Regions from separate parts of the Brevibacillus sp. HB1.2 genome, predicted to be linked through region 2. Evidence: riboswitches for the same ligand, from Rfam matches in the RefSeq annotation. Region 2 holds a riboswitch; the other holds the start of a gene.
The links. A riboswitch is a leader RNA that binds a small molecule or an ion and turns the genes downstream of it on or off. The one in region 2 is predicted to bind cyclic di-GMP.

Region 1: it holds a riboswitch for cyclic di-GMP, as region 2 does, so the genes downstream of both, HPY28_RS21385 (GNAT family N-acetyltransferase) here and ggt (gamma-glutamyltransferase) in region 2, are expected to answer to the same signal.

The regions. Positions count from the first base shown of each region.
Region 1 covers NZ_JABMIU010000010.1:179,620-188,257, reverse strand. Annotated here, with positions in the region: gene yhbH (sporulation protein YhbH) at 1-1,023, shown strand, start outside; gene HPY28_RS21400 (YiaA/YiaB family inner membrane protein) at 1,081-1,368, shown strand; gene HPY28_RS21395 (alpha/beta hydrolase) at 1,478-2,527, opposite strand; gene HPY28_RS21390 (methyl-accepting chemotaxis protein) at 2,648-4,138, opposite strand; gene HPY28_RS21385 (GNAT family N-acetyltransferase) at 4,131-4,685, opposite strand; cyclic di-GMP riboswitch class I at 4,880-4,963, opposite strand; gene HPY28_RS21380 (peroxiredoxin-like family protein) at 5,137-5,799, opposite strand; gene HPY28_RS21375 (Crp/Fnr family transcriptional regulator) at 5,884-6,561, opposite strand; gene HPY28_RS21370 (DNA alkylation repair protein) at 6,561-7,400, opposite strand; gene HPY28_RS21365 (hypothetical protein) at 7,535-7,720, shown strand; gene HPY28_RS21360 (DNA alkylation repair protein) at 7,844-8,551, shown strand.
Region 2 covers NZ_JABMIU010000005.1:188,164-196,801, forward strand. Annotated here, with positions in the region: gene HPY28_RS14765 (ABC transporter substrate-binding protein) at 1-608, shown strand, start outside; gene HPY28_RS14770 (glycerophosphodiester phosphodiesterase) at 639-1,358, shown strand; gene HPY28_RS14775 (methyl-accepting chemotaxis protein) at 1,422-3,410, opposite strand; gene ggt (gamma-glutamyltransferase) at 3,530-5,248, opposite strand; cyclic di-GMP riboswitch class I at 5,431-5,519, opposite strand; gene HPY28_RS14785 (SET domain-containing protein) at 5,769-6,386, shown strand; gene HPY28_RS14790 (glutamine--tRNA ligase/YqeY domain fusion protein) at 6,466-8,133, shown strand; gene HPY28_RS14795 (APC family permease) at 8,255-8,638, shown strand, end outside.

The sequences.
Region 1 (8,638 bases), on a different contig from region 2:
GAAAACATCATCATGTCGAATGGTCGGGAAGTTATTAAGATCCCTATTCGCTCCCTGGATGAATACCGATTGCGTTTTAACTTCCAAAAGGGAAAACATGGCGGTCAAGGTAAAGGAAACAGTAAAGTAGGAGATGTCGTCGCCCGTGACGGCGATCCGGCGCAAGGGCCAGGAAAGGGTCAGGGAGCGGGTGATCAGCCAGGTGTAGACTACTACGAGGCTGAAATCAGCGTAGAAGAATTGCAGGAGATGCTTTTTGCCGAGCTGGAGCTGCCGAACCTTCAACAAAAAGACGAGGAACAAATCGTCGTGGAAGAGACTCGGTTCAATGATGTCCGGAAAAAAGGCTTGATGGGCAACATTGATAAAAAACGTACACTGATTGCGGCCATCCGCCGAAATGCGCTGGCAGGCTACAGTGATATGGAGCTGGGGATTACCGATGATGACCTGCGCTTCAAGACGTGGGAAGAGATAATCAAGCCTCATTCCAATGCTGTCATTATTGCGATGATGGATACCTCGGGAAGTATGGGCGTGTTTGAAAAGTATATTGCCCGCAGCTTTTTCTTCTGGATGGTACGTTTTCTGCGCACCAAGTACGAAAAAGTCGAGATCGTCTTCATTGCCCATCATACGGATGCGAAGGAAGTAACGGAGGACACCTTTTTCTCGAAAGGGGAAAGCGGGGGGACGATCTGCTCCTCTGCCTACAAAAAGGCGTTGGAGATCATCGATAGCCGCTACCCAACATCGCAGTACAACATTTACCCGTTCCATTTTTCCGATGGCGACAACCTCACGTCTGACAATGAGCGCTGCGTAAAGCTGGTGAAAGAGCTCATGGAGAGATGCAACATGTTCGGCTATGGCGAAGTGAATCAGTATAATCGTCATTCAACCCTCATGTCAGCGTATCGCCACATCAAAGAGCCGAAATTCATGCATTGTGTCATTCGGGAAAAGGGCGAGGTATACAAGGCGTTGCGTACTTTCTTTGGCAAGAAGGAAGCTGTGAAGTAATCTATAGTGGCAACCGGGCGAGAAATCGTCCGGTTGACTTATGTGAGGGGTGTTACTATGTATCCACAAAAGCATCGGATGCGCAACACGGGAGCCTTCACTTTCTTGGCATACTTTACATTGGGGGCAGGTGTACTGCTATTTTCCATCGGTTTATACAATGCAACAGGTCTTCAGCTGCACGAAAAGGGGTATTATATCGCATGTATGCTTCTGGTAGCAGTTGGATCGATTTTGACGCAAAAAGTAGTGAGAGATAATGCAGAGGATCGAACGATTATTGAGGAGCAGGAAAGAGAATTTAACTTGAAGGTATCGAAAGCGGAGAAAGAAACGCCGAAATAGCCCAGATGGTGTATGGTTTGGGCAAGGAAATGTTAAAGTTGTTCATCATCGGGTATTCGCTCCATTTTGGTGGGGAGGAAACCAATGGATCGCAAAAAAACCGCCAGGGTCATGCCCTGACGGTCTTTCGAATGAGCGCTACAAACCCCTCTGCCTTTTCAATGTGTGGAGAGTGCCCCACATTTTCCATGACTATCTCCTGATAGGAACCGCCAGCGCGCTGATATTGTTCGAGCACGTCTCGAATTTGGGAGACCATCGGCTGCGGAGGATATTCGTCTTCTCCCGGCCATCCGGGGACATAGCCAAGCTTGCCCAGTGTACCGAAATCAGCAAGCGACTGATCCGAGATAATGGCATCATCCGCACCGCGAATCCATAAAATCGGACACTTCGGCTCCATCTGGACAATACCGGACAAATTTACGTATTTGGGAGAAATCGCATTCGTAATCCCTGTCGTCCCAGGAGCAACACCGGGCCAATCGTTTACGTATTCAAAGGCACCAGGGTAAAAGCCCTCTCCCGTTCTCGTAGAGATTATCGCGCTCACATAACGATCTTCCTGCTCTGGGCCAACCTGGAACGGGGGATTGAAATAAAGCTGATTCATGACATTGCGAGGACTGGAGGGAGATTCATTACTCATATCTTTGGCTGCTATCCTTTTGACCAGCTCGGAGTTGACAGCTCCTCCACCTGAGCCTGAGAAGCTGCTGTAGCACGGGGTGCCAGCTATATCCTTGGTTCCACCAAAGCCGTAAGGAGACATGGGGGCGATTAGAATCAGGGAGCGTACTTCCTGCGGGTGATCGATGGCAAACTGCATCGCGATCCCACCGCCCAACGACCAGCCGGCAAGATGGACGGGTGTTGGCAAGTCCAATGCCCGAATAAACGAATGAAGGTCATCCGACCAGTCTCGCAAACCGAGTGTCGCATCGATGGGCAATGCTTCACTTGCTCCATAGCCACGCATATCAGGTGCGTACACACGGTACTGGTCACATAGAGCCGCAATGGTATCATCCCAGAACAAGTTGGCTGATGCATTGCCGTGAATGAGGAGGAGCGGTTCTCCTTCTAGTACGCCAGCTGTCAGATAAGAAACGAGCAGTCGATCGGTCTGAATCGTTTTTGTTTCGATTCGTGCATCCATCAATGATGTGCTCCTTTCATTGTATAAGATTATAAATATCAGAATATTTACATTATATATCTGTTCGGTTACAAAATGAGAAAAGAAAACAACCGCCCGTGAAAGGCGGTTGCAGGAAGGTTACATATGGAGACCACGCATCTGTTGTTCGATTTTCTCAAAGCCGCCAGAAACCTTAACGACTTCGTCTTTTTGTTCAGAAACGAGAACAAGCACTTCTTCCAGGCTCTCTTTGTTCTTGTCGGTAATATCTGCGTTGACTTCAACTTTTGCGCCGACTTCTTGAATCATACTGTGAACATGGATAATGAACTCTTGCAGGTTTTTCGTTTTATCCGCAAAGTTTTGCATGTAGTTGTCTACATTGGTGAACATTTCTTGTACTTCAATGATGCCCTCGCTATTTTTCTCAAAAGAAGTCTGTGACTCAGAAATCATATCTGATACGAGCTTCATTTTTTCGCGAATGGTCATGAGCAGGTTCGAGATCGACTCAGAGGATAGCTTGGAGGATTCAGCCAGCTTGCGTACTTCATCTGCTACTACAGCAAATCCTCGGCCGTGTTCGCCTGCGCGAGACGCTTCAATCGTGGCATTGAGTGCCAACAGATTGGTTTGTGCAGAAATCTCGGAAATGGTTTGAATGATTTTCCCAATCGATTCGGTTTCTTTATTGAGCTCTTGAATCAGCTGGTTTGTACCTTGGATATCCTTGATGAATCGTTCAAAGTCATTGCCGATGTTGCCGATGCGTTTGCCGCTCTCATTAGTGGCTTCTTTGGTCGATTCTACGTAATCATGCATCTCTGTAACAGAGCGGGTCATGTCCTCCACTTGCAGATTCGTCGAGCTCATTTCCCGACGCAGTTCGTCGGTATTGCTGGTCTGAACCGTAAAGGACTCCATAATGTCTTGCAGGGAAGCGACGGTTTCGACTGCGCGAATATTTACACCGTCCGTCACCTTGTTCAAATTCTCTTGATAGTCTTGCATAGAGGTGAGTGATTCATTGATCTGATCCAGAACACGTTGCAACGATTCCTTTGAGGCAATCGCTTCTTGTTTTTGTTGCTCACTTTCCTCTTGCAGCTTGTTATTGAATACAGCATGCATCATGCTCGTGACAGAGACGAAGCAGAAGGTAAGCAAGAAGTACATCAGATCAAGGTTGTTTGTCGAATGGAAAATCGTTTCTCTCTGTGTCAGGAAGTAGTAAGAGACAATACCCAATGTCGATACAATCGTCAAAATATTGATGAGTCGGTCTTGATAAATCCCCATGACTGCTACAAAGAACATAATGGTCATGATATTGATCATATGCGGGTCCAGTCCAACTACGATGAACATAAAAATTCCGATTACCGCGAAGTTGAAAAACTTCATGAAGGGCGCTGCTTTTTCACGGAACCTCGGGCGATTGGAGATGTAAGTAAAAGGTGCCAGTACGCCATACAAAATACCCAGTATCGTGAAAACGAATGTGTACGATACGCCTAGAAAAAGGTTTAAGACCTGAACTACCGTAATAATACTTGCGAATACGATTACGACCCAATTGTTTCTTCTTCTCAATAGATCAATGTTATCCATGTTATCCATGTTACCCACCTACCTCGACTTTTACTTGGTTGGATGACGACGAATTGTACCAGGAATATTTCGGATCGTGCTTATTGTCATAGACATCTTTTAGATGGAAGAGGGTCGGAATGGCATCGGCCCCTTTGTAAAAGACGATATCTTTGGTCTGAGTCGCCTTTACTTGATACTTCTTGTTAATGAACGTAAAAAAAGTCGGATCTGCTACCCCGATTGCGTGGGTATAACCGTGCTTTTCAGCGTAATCTATCATCAAGCAAATTCCTTTTTGCCCTAGTTGTCCACGGTATTTCGGCAAAACAGCGAGACTGTCTACCTCCATTACTTTCATATCTTCTGTAACAACATCCTGAAAAAGTGATTTCATATAAGCACTTGATTTGGAAAAGGGCGTCATTTCAAATGTTCCACCTGCTTCACCATCTTCGGCAAGTAAGAGGAACTGAGCCGAGCCTTCTTTCGCATGCTCCATCTCGAAGCCCATGCTTGTCCATACTGTTTCTTTGATTTCATGAAATTTTGCTAACTCTTGTACGGTTTCTACTTGTTTGTACATAACTTCTCCACTCCATCATTTTCTCTGATTGAACCATGTTGTGTATGTTTGACGTCACTAAAGTTATGTTTTTCCATCCGATACGATAATGAAAGTGCTTTCATCCTCCTTTCAAAAATGTAAACACAAAAAAAGGCCGTTCCATCGAAATGGAACAACCGAAGCTACCAACATCGAATAAATGGTCTCAAGATGATGGCAACCCGGCTATCATGGTCAAAGACTGTAGACCCGTGGTTTTGCGTCGCCACCTTTCGATGACTTTGCCTTTTGCATTTTTTAGCAGAAATTGTAAAGATGTGTCGAATTTTGCTAGACATAATCATGCAAAATATAAGCCAAAAGATATATTCTTGTCAAGTTTTGGTAGGGAAAATAAACTAATTGTTCATAAAGCATAGACGTAGAAAAAACCAGTTGTGTGATCAACTGGTTCTTCGTTATATAAGCGTTAGGTTAGGGTACGCAGAATGTCTAAAACTTCACTAGGCTCCATGCGTTTTTTGTAATCAGGATCTAAGCCTGCTGAACGGATTACGCCCTGGTTGTCGAGGATATAAGTAGCAGGTATGGGGAGTGTCCATGAATCTTCGCTATTAAAACGATGGAGATCAATATCCAATGATCGGTAGGTATCATGTAAAAAATCAGGCAGTCTGAATCTGAGTTTATATTTTTCTGCTACTTGGTTATTGGTATCGCATAACACGGGAAAGCTCAGACCGTTTTTCTCTTGCATAGTAAGAGAGTGTGCAGGAGATTGTGGACTAATGGCAAACAATTGGGCACCCAGAGAGGTTATCGTATCGATCTGTTTTTGGTATGCTTGCAGCTCCAAATTGCAGTAGGGGCACCATGATCCACGGAAAAATGTGAGGACGACGGGACCTTTTCCGATTTTTTCCGACAAGGTAATGGTCTTGCCAGTGTGATCGTTCAACGAGAAATCAGGTGCAATCGAACCAATCGGCAAGCCCTTTGCGTGTCCAGAGGTCCGCAGCTCCTCGATTGATTTTGTAAATGCATCTGTTACTTCACGAGTGAGGAGGTCTGCTATTTGAATGGTTGTAAAATCCAGCTCTTCGCGCAGGCTCTGAAAATGTGGTTTATCCATATGTCGTTCCCCTCTTTTTCGAAAGAATAGTAAAAGCCATAGCTTTACGATATCTTTCTTTTGGAGGGGAAGATGTAACCTGGATTACATTCTCTTCAAAATTTCGTCCCGATGAATGGAAATGGATTTAAAGCCTGTTTGAATTAGTTCTTCTCTTACTAAAGCACGTAATGCTACCGTCACAGCTTCCCTGGATGCCCCGACAAAATGGGCGAGTTCTTGATGGGAAAGAGGTAAGTCAATTTGTTGAAATGCCGAACTGTTAGGAGTGCCAAATTGATCGGCAAGCCTTACTAATGTGGAAATAATGCGATCTTGTAAAGGGAGAAGAGCAAGATTTTCGGCTGCCTGGCTGATCGAAACCATTCTATCGCTAATGATCTTCATGATCTTCATCATCAGTTGCGGATGTTCGATTATGTAGCTCTCAAATTTTGCTTTGCTCATTTTACAAATGAGGCAGTCTTCGATGGCTTCTATATACATCTCCCGTGTACCTAATGAGAGGAGATCCACTTCTCCAAACACATTGCCTTCCCCGAGGATATCGAATGTGAACTGCCGCCCATCCCGATTTACTTTATATAAACGTACTTTCCCCTGTTTGATGAAGTAAAAGCCCTCTGAAAAAGTTTCTGGTGTTTGAATGCACGTATTTTTGGGAAAAGGGGATAAGGAGGTTAATTGATCGATTAAGCGCAAACTTTCCTCGGATAATGAATTTAACAAATAAAATTGAGATAAATAGGTGATTTGGTTCATCATTTCTGTTCGGTTTGGGTCTTCAGAATCGTTCTTTTCGCTTTGGTGACAATTCTTTTCGTTTCCTTTGTATCAGAGATTCTTAACCAATCGTCACAAAGCTGCGCCACCCAGTCAGGTTGTGATTTACTCGCATCGTTCAACCAATTCCCAACAGAATCTTGAACATATTTGGATGGATCTGACTTCACTGGCGTAAGCAAGGGCAGACAGCGAGCAGGCTCATTTTTCAATGTGTCAATATGCTTGCACCAGACCCCTCGAGGGCGTGTAGCTTCTACCGCAAAGCGGCGAATATTTTCGTCAGTATCAAGTACCCATTCGCTCAGGAGGTGAATGGAATGGTTCAGATCATGCACGAGAGAATCTCGAATTGCCATCCATGCGATCTCTCTCACTCCAAAATGATGATCTGCCGAGAGTTTTCTTATTTGCCTTAGCTTTTCTTCGAGCGATAAGCTGTTGTCCAAACCAATGATATAGGCACTCCAGCAACGTACACTGTCTGACTTGTGGGTGGCCAACGATAGGAAAACGGGAGACGTAGCTGTGGGTTCACCCGATTTGTGTAAGATCGCAAGTAGTTCTTGGCCAATCAGACGGATAGCTTTCATTCCGCTCGTAGATCCCGTTTCTTCTAATTGATAAACAAGTTGAGAGATATGTGTGTCTAATTGAACATGAGGCAGAACGCTTTGTACCAGATGAATATGATCAACAGCCTGCCATTCAGTCAAATTGACACTTTCTAATTCTCCAGCATGAAGGAGTGCTAAAACATTGTTAGGGATGAGCGAGGCTTTACTTGCTCCTTTTCTCGTGTGTACCGAATCCGGCATTTTCAACAAACCCCTTTTCACAGAAATGGTAGACATTCAAAACGGAATAGCTGCAACAAAAGTATACCTAAAAAATCACCCATAACAAAAATTTTCCAACCATCCGATAACTAGAAGGAATAGGAGGGGATTTTATGAAGGAAGTAAAAGTGATTCAATTTTACTTTTCCGGAGGCGGTGAAACGATTAGCGTTGAAACGACGGAACCGGAAGAGATCATTCAAATGGTCGCTAATCAAGACGGTGGATGGCTACAGTACGATGATGTTGTTATCAACGTCAGAAATGTTTCGTATATCAAAGTACGCAGTCAGGCGTAAGGATAGGAAAAGCGCGTCAAGCTCTTCAGGAAAAAGCTCTCCTTTAAATGAGGAGGGTTTTTTCGTGTTGGAGGTAACGCCGCTGGTTATCCTAATTAATAGTAGATAAAGGTGGGTAACAAGATGACGCTGGAAGAAGTCATGCAGAAGCTCGAAGCGATGGGGACAGAGCAGACGAAAAAAACGTTATTGCGGCATGGAGCAAAAGAGCCTTTGTTTGGCGTGCGAGTCGGCGATATGAAAAAGCTGGTCAAGGAGGTCAAGCGTGATCAGCAGCTCGTCCAGGCGCTGTACGATACGGGAAACTACGACGCCATGTACTTGGCCGGATTGACGGTTGACCCAAAGAGCATGACAAAAGAGCGGTTACAGACTTGGGTCAAAGAAGCGTCTTGGTACGCGCCCGCCGAATATACGGTTGCGAGTGTAGCGGCTGAGAGTCATTTTGCCATGGAGTTGGCACGAGAATGGATCGAGTCAAAGGAAGAGATGGTAGCCACATGTGGGTGGAATACGTATTCGAACTACTTGTCGATTACGCCCGATGAACAGCTACATAAAGAAGAAATCAAACGGCTCCTCATGAGAGTGAAGGAGACGATTCATCAGGAACAAAATCGCGTACGGTACACCATGAATCAATTCGTTATTTCAGTAGGTGCGTATGTACCGGAACTTCATCAGGAAGCGTTGGAAGTGGCCGCAGCGATTGGCAAAGTACATGTGGACGTCGGACAGACAGCGTGCAAAGTTCCGTTGGCTACGGAGTATATCAAAAAGATAGAGGAACGAGGGAGTGTCGGAAAAAAGAAAAAGACATGCATCTGCTAGTCGGGCATTTTACTCATTCATTTGGCGTATATTTCTAAGGTGCTTTTGTTTGCTAAAGTATCGACTATTCCTTGCTAATGTGCTATC
Region 2 (8,638 bases):
TCAACAACGAAGCAGGAAAAGCACCGCTTGAGCTCTGGTCCAAAATGGTGAAGGAAGGCATCATGAAAAACCCTCCAGGAGAGAACTACAATGCGTGGGATGTAGCGGAGCAAGACTTCCTGAATCAAAAAGTGGGCATGATTTTTACCTCGACAGGCTCCTTGACGGAATTGAAGAAAAATGCCAAATTTGACATGGGTGCAGCTTTCTTGCCAGCCAATAAAACGCTTGGTACGCCAACGGGCGGTGCGAATCTCGTGATGCTGGCGAAGTCGACCGATGCGGAGAAAAAAGCAGCGTGGGAATTCATGAAGTGGATGACCGATACCGAGCAAACAGTTCCTTGGTCAATCGCTTCCGGTTATATGCCTGTCACGACAGAAGCAATCGATTCGGCTGAAATGAAGGCTTTCTATGAAAAAGAACCAAACTTCAAGGTCGCGGTAGATCAACTGCAATACGGCTATCCTCGTCCAATGGCTCCAGGCTACAAAGAATTGCAGGATGTGATTCAAAAAGAACTGCAGCGTGCGATGCTTGGCCAAGCGACAGTAGATGAAGCGATGCAGGCGGCGACGGAAAAAGGCAGCAAGCTTTTGAAAAAATAACAGAAACGAAATGATAGAGGAGCTGGCGAAATGAACATTTGTATGGCACATCGCGGGTGGTCAGGCAAAGCCCCGGAGAATACAATGACAGCGATTCGACTGGCTTTGGCAGAGCCAGCTATCAAAGCAATGGAAATTGATGTACAGTTGACGCGTGATGGTGTTCCGGTGCTGATTCACGACTTTACGTTGGAACGCACGACCAATGGCCACGGTCTGGTCATGGATCATACCTTGGCAGAGCTGCGTGAGCTGGATGCAGGGAGCTGGTTTGGCGACAAGTTTTCAGGCGAAAAAATCCCTACACTCGAGGAAGTACTAGTCGCAGTAAAAGGTCGCTGCGCGCTAAATATCGAGTTGAAAGCAACAAGTGACATGTACCCGGGTATCGCTGAAAAGGTGCTCGCGCTTGTAGAAAAGCATGGAATGAAGCAAGAGGTGTACCTGACTTCCTTTGACCACGATTTGATCCGTCACGTTCGCACGCTCGACCAAGAAGTACAGACAGGCCTGATTGTATATGGCCGACCTGTACTCATGCTGGAACAGATGGAGGCAGCAGGTGCCACGATCCTCTCCATGGGATATCCGTTTCTGACGCGTGAGCTAACTGCAGCCGCGATTGAAAAAGGCTTCCAAGTCATCGCGTGGACGCTGGATGATCCGAAGCATATCCGCGAAGTCATTTCGTGGCATCCTCAGGTTCAAATTTGCACGAACCATCCTGACCGGATGTGGGAGTTTGTGTAAGCGAAAGCAGGAAAGAGCCGCCGTGCACATGCAAGGCGGCTTTTCTTGTTTTCGTTGTTTGGACTATATCTTGAATTTGCTTACATGAGATTGCAGTTCTTCGGCTATTCTTGCCAGAGAAGTAGCTGATGAACTGACTTCTTCCATAGCTGCCAGCTGTTCTTCTGTGGCGGCTGACACGCTTTGTGTTCCATCAGCAGAATTCTCCGCTACTTCTTCAATGACACTGACCAATTCTACCACCTGTTTGGTACCAAAAGACATTTGCTCAGAATAAGCTTTTACTTCTTGAATTTGGCTTGCTACCTGCGTGACAGCATCTTGGATCTGTTCGAAGGACTTGCCTGCATTGTTAACGACTGTAAGTCCAGTGGCGACCTCTTTGGTGCCCTGTTCCATCGAAAGGACAGCCTGGTTTGATTCGAGCTGAATCGTCGTAATCAACAGTGTGATCTGTTGCGCGGATTGCGCGGACTGCTCAGCCAATTTGCGCACTTCGTCTGCAACAACGGCGAATCCGCGCCCCTGTTCACCAGCTCTCGCCGCTTCAATAGCTGCGTTAAGTGCTAACAGATTTGTTTGTTCAGCGATACCGGTGATGACTTGTACAATTTGTCCGATTTCCTGCGAGCTGTTTCCTAATCGTTTGACGATATCGGCAATGTTGCCAACAGTGTTCTCGATCGATTGCATCTGGCTGATAACGACCTGAAGGGCCTGATTGCCTTCCACTGCAATTTGGGAAGCGCCCAAAGCTGATTCGGCAGCTTGCTGTGCATTCGTGGCAACCCGCTGGGCCCCTGTCGATACACCTTGAATTGCGGTGACACTTTCCTCTACACTCTTCACTTGCTTTTCCGCACCGTAAGCTACTTCCTGAATCGTTATGGCGATTTGCTCGGTAGCCTTGCTCGTATGGTCGGAGTTGACAGACAATTCCTCTGCTGAAGAAGCAAGATCTGAAGCTGTATCATTTACTTGTTGAATAATCGTTCGCAGGTTGAGCACCATTGTGTTTACGGATTGGGATAGCTGTCCAACCTCATCCTTGGTTTGAATCTGCAAGGGTTGTACAGTCAGTTCACCCTCGGAAATGCGGTTAGCCACGGAGGCAACTGCCGCAATAGGGCGGGAGATTTGCCGGGAAACAGCGTACGCGATTGCGATCACGACAGCAACAACAATGATGACAATGATCGTAACCATGTTGGTAACGGATGAAACCGCAGACGTTATGGATTCGACAGGGATATGCAGATACAAACCAAAGTTGGTCTTGGGAATGGGGGAATAGGTGACAACGTATTCCTTACCATTGTCCGAGTAGCTGTATGAGCCCTTTTCTGTTTTTCCTGATTTCAGGATTTCCATTAATGGTTGCGGCAGAGCGGATTCCTCAAGCGGTTTTCCGATCAGATCCTGGGTAGGATGGTACTGAATCTGGTCCTTGTTATCAACGAGAATCGGATAGCCATCGTTGCCTACTTTCAAATTCTTGAGGAATGTAGCTGTGAAGTCATCTACATTGACGAGCCCGGTCAAGACACCAAGCTTCTCATTATTTTTCGCTTTTACAGGGGAAGCGACGATGATAGAGCGATTGCCGGTTGTCTTCGCAACTAGAACATCGGAGAAGCTGGGCTTGTCCTGCATACCGTCTTTGAAGAATTGGCGCTCGCCAAGATTGATTCCAACGCTTTTGGGGAACGTATCAGCCGTTACTTTTCCATCACTTGCGATAAAGGTATTTCCGTCATACAGTTTCATTTCCTCGGTAAACTTGCGGATGAATTCATTTTTTGCCGCTGCATCATCGGATTGAATATCCGAGGTACGGGCTAAAATCTGAATTTCTGTCATACGCCGGTCCAGATATTGATCCATAGCTATGGCTGTACTGGAAGTAAGGTCAACATAGGATGATTTTTGTTTATCAATCAGAATGGATGAAAAGCTGCTCGTGATAAACATCGAAACGGCAGTAAGTGGAATGACGGCCACGACGAGAAACCAAAGGATCATTTTGTTCCTGAGTTTGTTGAACAAAAACATAGGATTTTTCCGCTCCTAATCCGTGATTGAGATATTTCTTTCTTTGTGAAAAGCGGTCTGCCACAAGGAAATATAATACAGGTAGACTGCTGAGTTTAACTCAGCAGTCTGACAAAATATCAATATCCCATTGCTGCGCCTTCACCGCGAGGGTCAGCACCGCCAAATTTTACATTGGTTTGCGGGTCAATCAGGATTGCGCCGGACTGTCCCATCGTATCGGTATAGGCTGCTTCCAGCTTTTCGACTGGATGCCCACGTTTTATTAACTCGTCCAGGACGTCTTGAGGGATGCGGCTTTCCACCTTGAGATTGTTGGAATCAGATCCCCAGTTGCGTCCATGCAGCCATCTTGGTGCTTCGATTGCGTCTTGTACGCTGAAACCAAAGTCGACGATACGCGTGACGAGAGCGGCTTGCGTTTGCGGCTGTCCTTCTCCCCCTTGTGTCCCGTAGAGAAGATAAGGCTTGTCCCCTTTAAAGAGCATAGCTGGATTAATGGTGTGGAAGGTACGTTTTCCTGGTTCCAAGTGATTGATGTGTTTGGAGTCCAAAGAGAAATAGCTTCCGCGGTTTTGCAAAAGGATGCCCGTATCTTTCGCTACGATGCCGGAACCCCAGTCAAAATAGTGACTCTGAATGATGGACACGGCATTTCCATCTTTGTCGACGATCCCGAACCAGGTTGTATCGCCTTTTGGATCAAGCGGTTCTACGGATTTGGCAGCTTGCTTCATATCAATGCGCGCAGCTAAATCTTTCCCGTGCTGCTTGGACAACAGCTCATCCACAGGGATATCCACAAAGGCAGGGTCAGTCAGCCATTTGTCACGGTCAGCAAAAGACTGTTTGGTAGCTTCCACAATCGTGTGATAGTAATCGGGTGTTCCTTCACCCATGCTCTTGAGGTCAAAGTTATTCAAAACATTAAGAATAGAGAGCGATGCCATGCCTTGGGAGTTAGGCGGAACGTTGTACGCTTTATATCCGCGGTAGTCTACCGAAATCGGATCTGCCCAAGTGGAGGTGTGCTTCTCAAAATCTTTCAACGTGAGCAATCCGCCGTTGGCTTGCATGTCTGCTACGATTTTTTTAGCTACTTCTCCTTTATAAAAACCGTCAGCGCCTTTTTTCGCAATGATTCGCAAAGTATTGGCAAGATCCTTTTGTTTGAGAATTTCGCCTGCTGCATAGGGATCACCGTTGGGCTTCAGGAATGTTTTACGGAATCCATCAAAACGTTGAAGATTCTTCAAGTTATTGTCAGTTGGATCTGTCGCGTATTTCGTCCAATATACTTGGTTGGGGGAGACTGGATATCCGTTCTCGGCGTATCCAATGGCAGGCTCCAGCAGTTTGTTCCATTGAACCTTACTATTGCCCATGCTTTTATGGGCGTAGTTGTAAGCCTCCCACCAGCCGGAGACGACACCAGGGACAGTGTTTGCCGATTCATAACCGCGGGACGGGATTTTTTCGTAGCCTTTGTTTTTGTAATAGTCGATGGTTGCCTTTTCGCCTGCGCGACCACTGCCGTTCAGTGCCTTCAGCTCTTTTGTTTTGGCATTGTAGATGAGCCAGAAGTTATCTCCACCAATGGTTGTGTAATGAGGATAGACGACAGCTAATGTGGAAGCGGCTGTAATAGCAGCATCTACAGCGTTTCCACCGTTTTCCAATGTCTTCAGGGCCGCAGCCGTAGCCAGATAGTGAGGAGTCGTCACCATTGCGTTCGGTGACATCGTTGTTGGACGGTTAGCAGCTTGTGCCCCAGAGAATGTTGATACCCCGATGACAGCAGTCAGCGCGACGGTTGAGAGTTTCTTCCAGAATGACATTCCTATGAAACCTCCTTCATGATGAATAGAATAATGAATTCATTAAACCGGCTATCCGCTGTTGCCTCACCTCCTTCAAAAGTCAAAAATACACAAACATACAAAAATAGACAAAAATAGACATTATGTGCGCAAAAAAAGACCAATGATATAGGATCATTGGTCTCGTCCTACATCAATACTTCGGTAGCTGGCAAGCGTGTCCGCTGTTGCGGAGGTAGCCCCTGTAGCTTTGCGTCGCCGGATTTCCCCGGGTTTGCCGTTTCGATATCAATGGATGAAGCATAAAATTGACACATTTACTGATGCGATCGTTGTGGGAAAATGTTCCTAAAACACCGTTTGCCAATAATATAGACTATTTACCATTTGTGGTAAATAAGAAAAAATTTTTTAATCCAGAAAAATAGTCAGGAAAGCTATGGGGAGGGGTGTTTTTCGCAGACATTCACACACCTCATGGGGCTGAATTGCTTATGATGATAAAAAGGCACATAAGCCAAGGAGTGAAACAAAGACCATGATGCATCCCGATACAGAATTGCGCTATATCAACGATGAGATCGGGTACGGTGTGTTTGCGACAAGGTTTATCCCAAAAGGAACGATTGTATGGGCACAGGATAATTTGGACCAGGTATTGGACCCTGCATTTGTGGAAAAACTTGACTCATTACGGAAACAGGACGTGCAAAAATATTCATTCAAGAACCAGTTCGGAAAGTACATTCTTTGTTGGGATAAGGCAAGGTACGTGAACCACAGCTTTCATGCGAATTGTGTGCCGACCATGTATGATATGGAATTGGCTGCACGGGATATTTTTCCGGGCGAAGAGCTGACCGATGATTATGGAACGTTAAATCTGGATGAACCTTTTGAGTGTTTGCCCGAGTCTGACACGGATCGCTCCCGTGTAATGCCCGATGACTTGCTTCGGTATTACCCACAGTGGGATCGGATTGCAGCGGAAGCATTCCAACGTTTCAATCATGTTGAACAGCCTTTGTTGCATCTGATTTTCCCGAAGCATCTCGAAACGATTCGAGGGATCACGGAGCAGCGCTTAGCCATTGATTCTGTCATTCATCTGTATTGCAGGCCACAATGGCAAACGAGGCAGCAATGGAAGACGTGAGCGGGTCGGTCCACGACCCGATTTTGTTGAACTCTGGGTAGAGAATCAGTATTATGGAATGTAAAGGTGAAGTGAAAGGTTGATTTCATTGGAAAACAAGGTAGCGGCATCCAATTTTATCCGCAATATCATGATTGATGACTTGCAAGAGGGCAAAGTAAAAGAAATTATTACCCGCTTTCCCCCAGAACCGAACGGGTATCTTCATATTGGACATGCAAAAGCGATCTGCCTCAACTTTGAGTTGGCACGTGAATTTTCCGGCAAGGCCAACCTGCGTTTTGACGACACCAACCCGGTGAAGGAAGACATCGAATACGTAGAGGCCATCAAAAGGGACGTTCAATGGCTTGGCTTCGAATGGGATGGGCTGTTTTTTGCATCTGATTACTTTGAAGAGATGTACAACCGTGCGGTGCTGTTGATTAAAAAAGGTCTGGCTTACGTAGACGATCTGTCTCCCGAAGAAATGCGTAAAATGCGTGGAACATGGACAGAGCCAGGCACAGATAGTCCGTTCCGCAACCGATCTGTGGAGGAAAACCTGGATCTGTTTGCACGTATGCGCCAAGGGGAATTCAAGGACGGAGAAAAGGTGCTGCGTGCGAAAATCGATATGGCTTCTCAGAACTTCAACATGCGTGATCCGGTTCTGTATCGAATCTCCCATGCAACGCATCACAACACGGGCGACAAATGGTGCATCTATCCGATGTACGACTTCGCTCATCCGTTGGAGGATGCCATCGAGGGCGTGACACACTCCCTGTGTTCACTGGAATTCGAAGATCATCGTCCGTTGTACGACTGGGTAGTCCGCGAGTGCGAAATGGAGAGTGTACCACGCCAGTACGAATTTGCCCGCTTGAATCTGACCAACACCGTTATGAGTAAACGCAAGCTGAAACAGCTTGTTGATGAGAATGTAGTAGACGGCTGGGATGACCCGCGCATGCCAACCATCGCAGGCTTCCGTCGTCGCGGCTATACACCGGAAGCGATTCGTACATTCGCTCGTGAAGTAGGGGTAGCGCGCGCTAACAGCACGGTTGACGAGAAAATGCTGGAGTATTTCATCCGTGAGGACCTGAAGCTGAAGGCACCACGTACGATGGCTGTTTTGAATCCGTTGAAGGTCGTCATCACGAACTATCCGGAAGGACAAGTCGAGATGCTCGAAGCGGAGATCAATCCAGAGAACCCAGAGATGGGCAATCGTCAAATTCCGTTCTCCCGCGAAATCTACATTGAGCAAGACGACTTCATGGAAAACCCGCCGAGCAAGTATTTCCGCCTGTTCCCGGGAAATGAAGTGCGTTTGAAGCACGCGTACTTCATTAAATGCAATGACGTCGTGAAGGATGCAGATGGCAACGTGATCGAGATCCATTGCACGTATGACCCTGAGACGAAGAGCGGCAGCGGTTTTACAGGTCGCAAGGTAAAAGGGACGATTCACTGGGTGGATGCGACCAATGCGCTTCCTGCTGAATTCCGTTTGTACGAGCCATTGATTATGGATGATGAAGACGCGGAGGGCACATTCCTCGACAACGTTAACCCGAATTCGTTGGAAGTGTTGCAAGGCTATGTGGAGCCAAATATGAAAGAAACCAAGCCACAAGACAAGTATCAATTTTTCCGTCATGGCTATTTCAATGTCGATCCGAAGCATACGACAGATGATAAGCTCGTATTCAACCGGATTGTATCGTTGAAGAGTTCCTTTGAACTGCCAAAAGCATAGGGAATATGCATATAAATCAAGCACTGCTGTACATGGAGAACCCGTGTGCAGCAGTGCTTTTTTCTTTCGTGATTATAAATCAACGTGTATAATTATTCTGTTACATAAAGGGGGACAGGTAGTGAACGGGAGAGCAGAACTAACACGTAGTTTGAAGTTGCGACATATTGTCGTAATTGGACTGGGCTACATGGCCCCGATGGCCGTTTTTGACACCTTTGGCATTGTATCTGGAGAAACGGGGGGACACGTTCCTGCTGCTTATGCAGTCACACTTCTTGCGATCCTGTTTACGGCGGCAAGCTACGGAAAGATGGTACGGCTATTCCCTTCAGCAGGGACTGCGTACACGTATACGCAACAAACGATTCATCCCTATGCAGGATTTTTGGTAGGCTGGGCGTCTTTGCTAGATTATTTATTTTTACCGATGATTAACGCCTTGTTGACGGGAGTATACTTATCATCCGTGTTTCCTGACGTGTCGACAGCGTGGTGGATTATT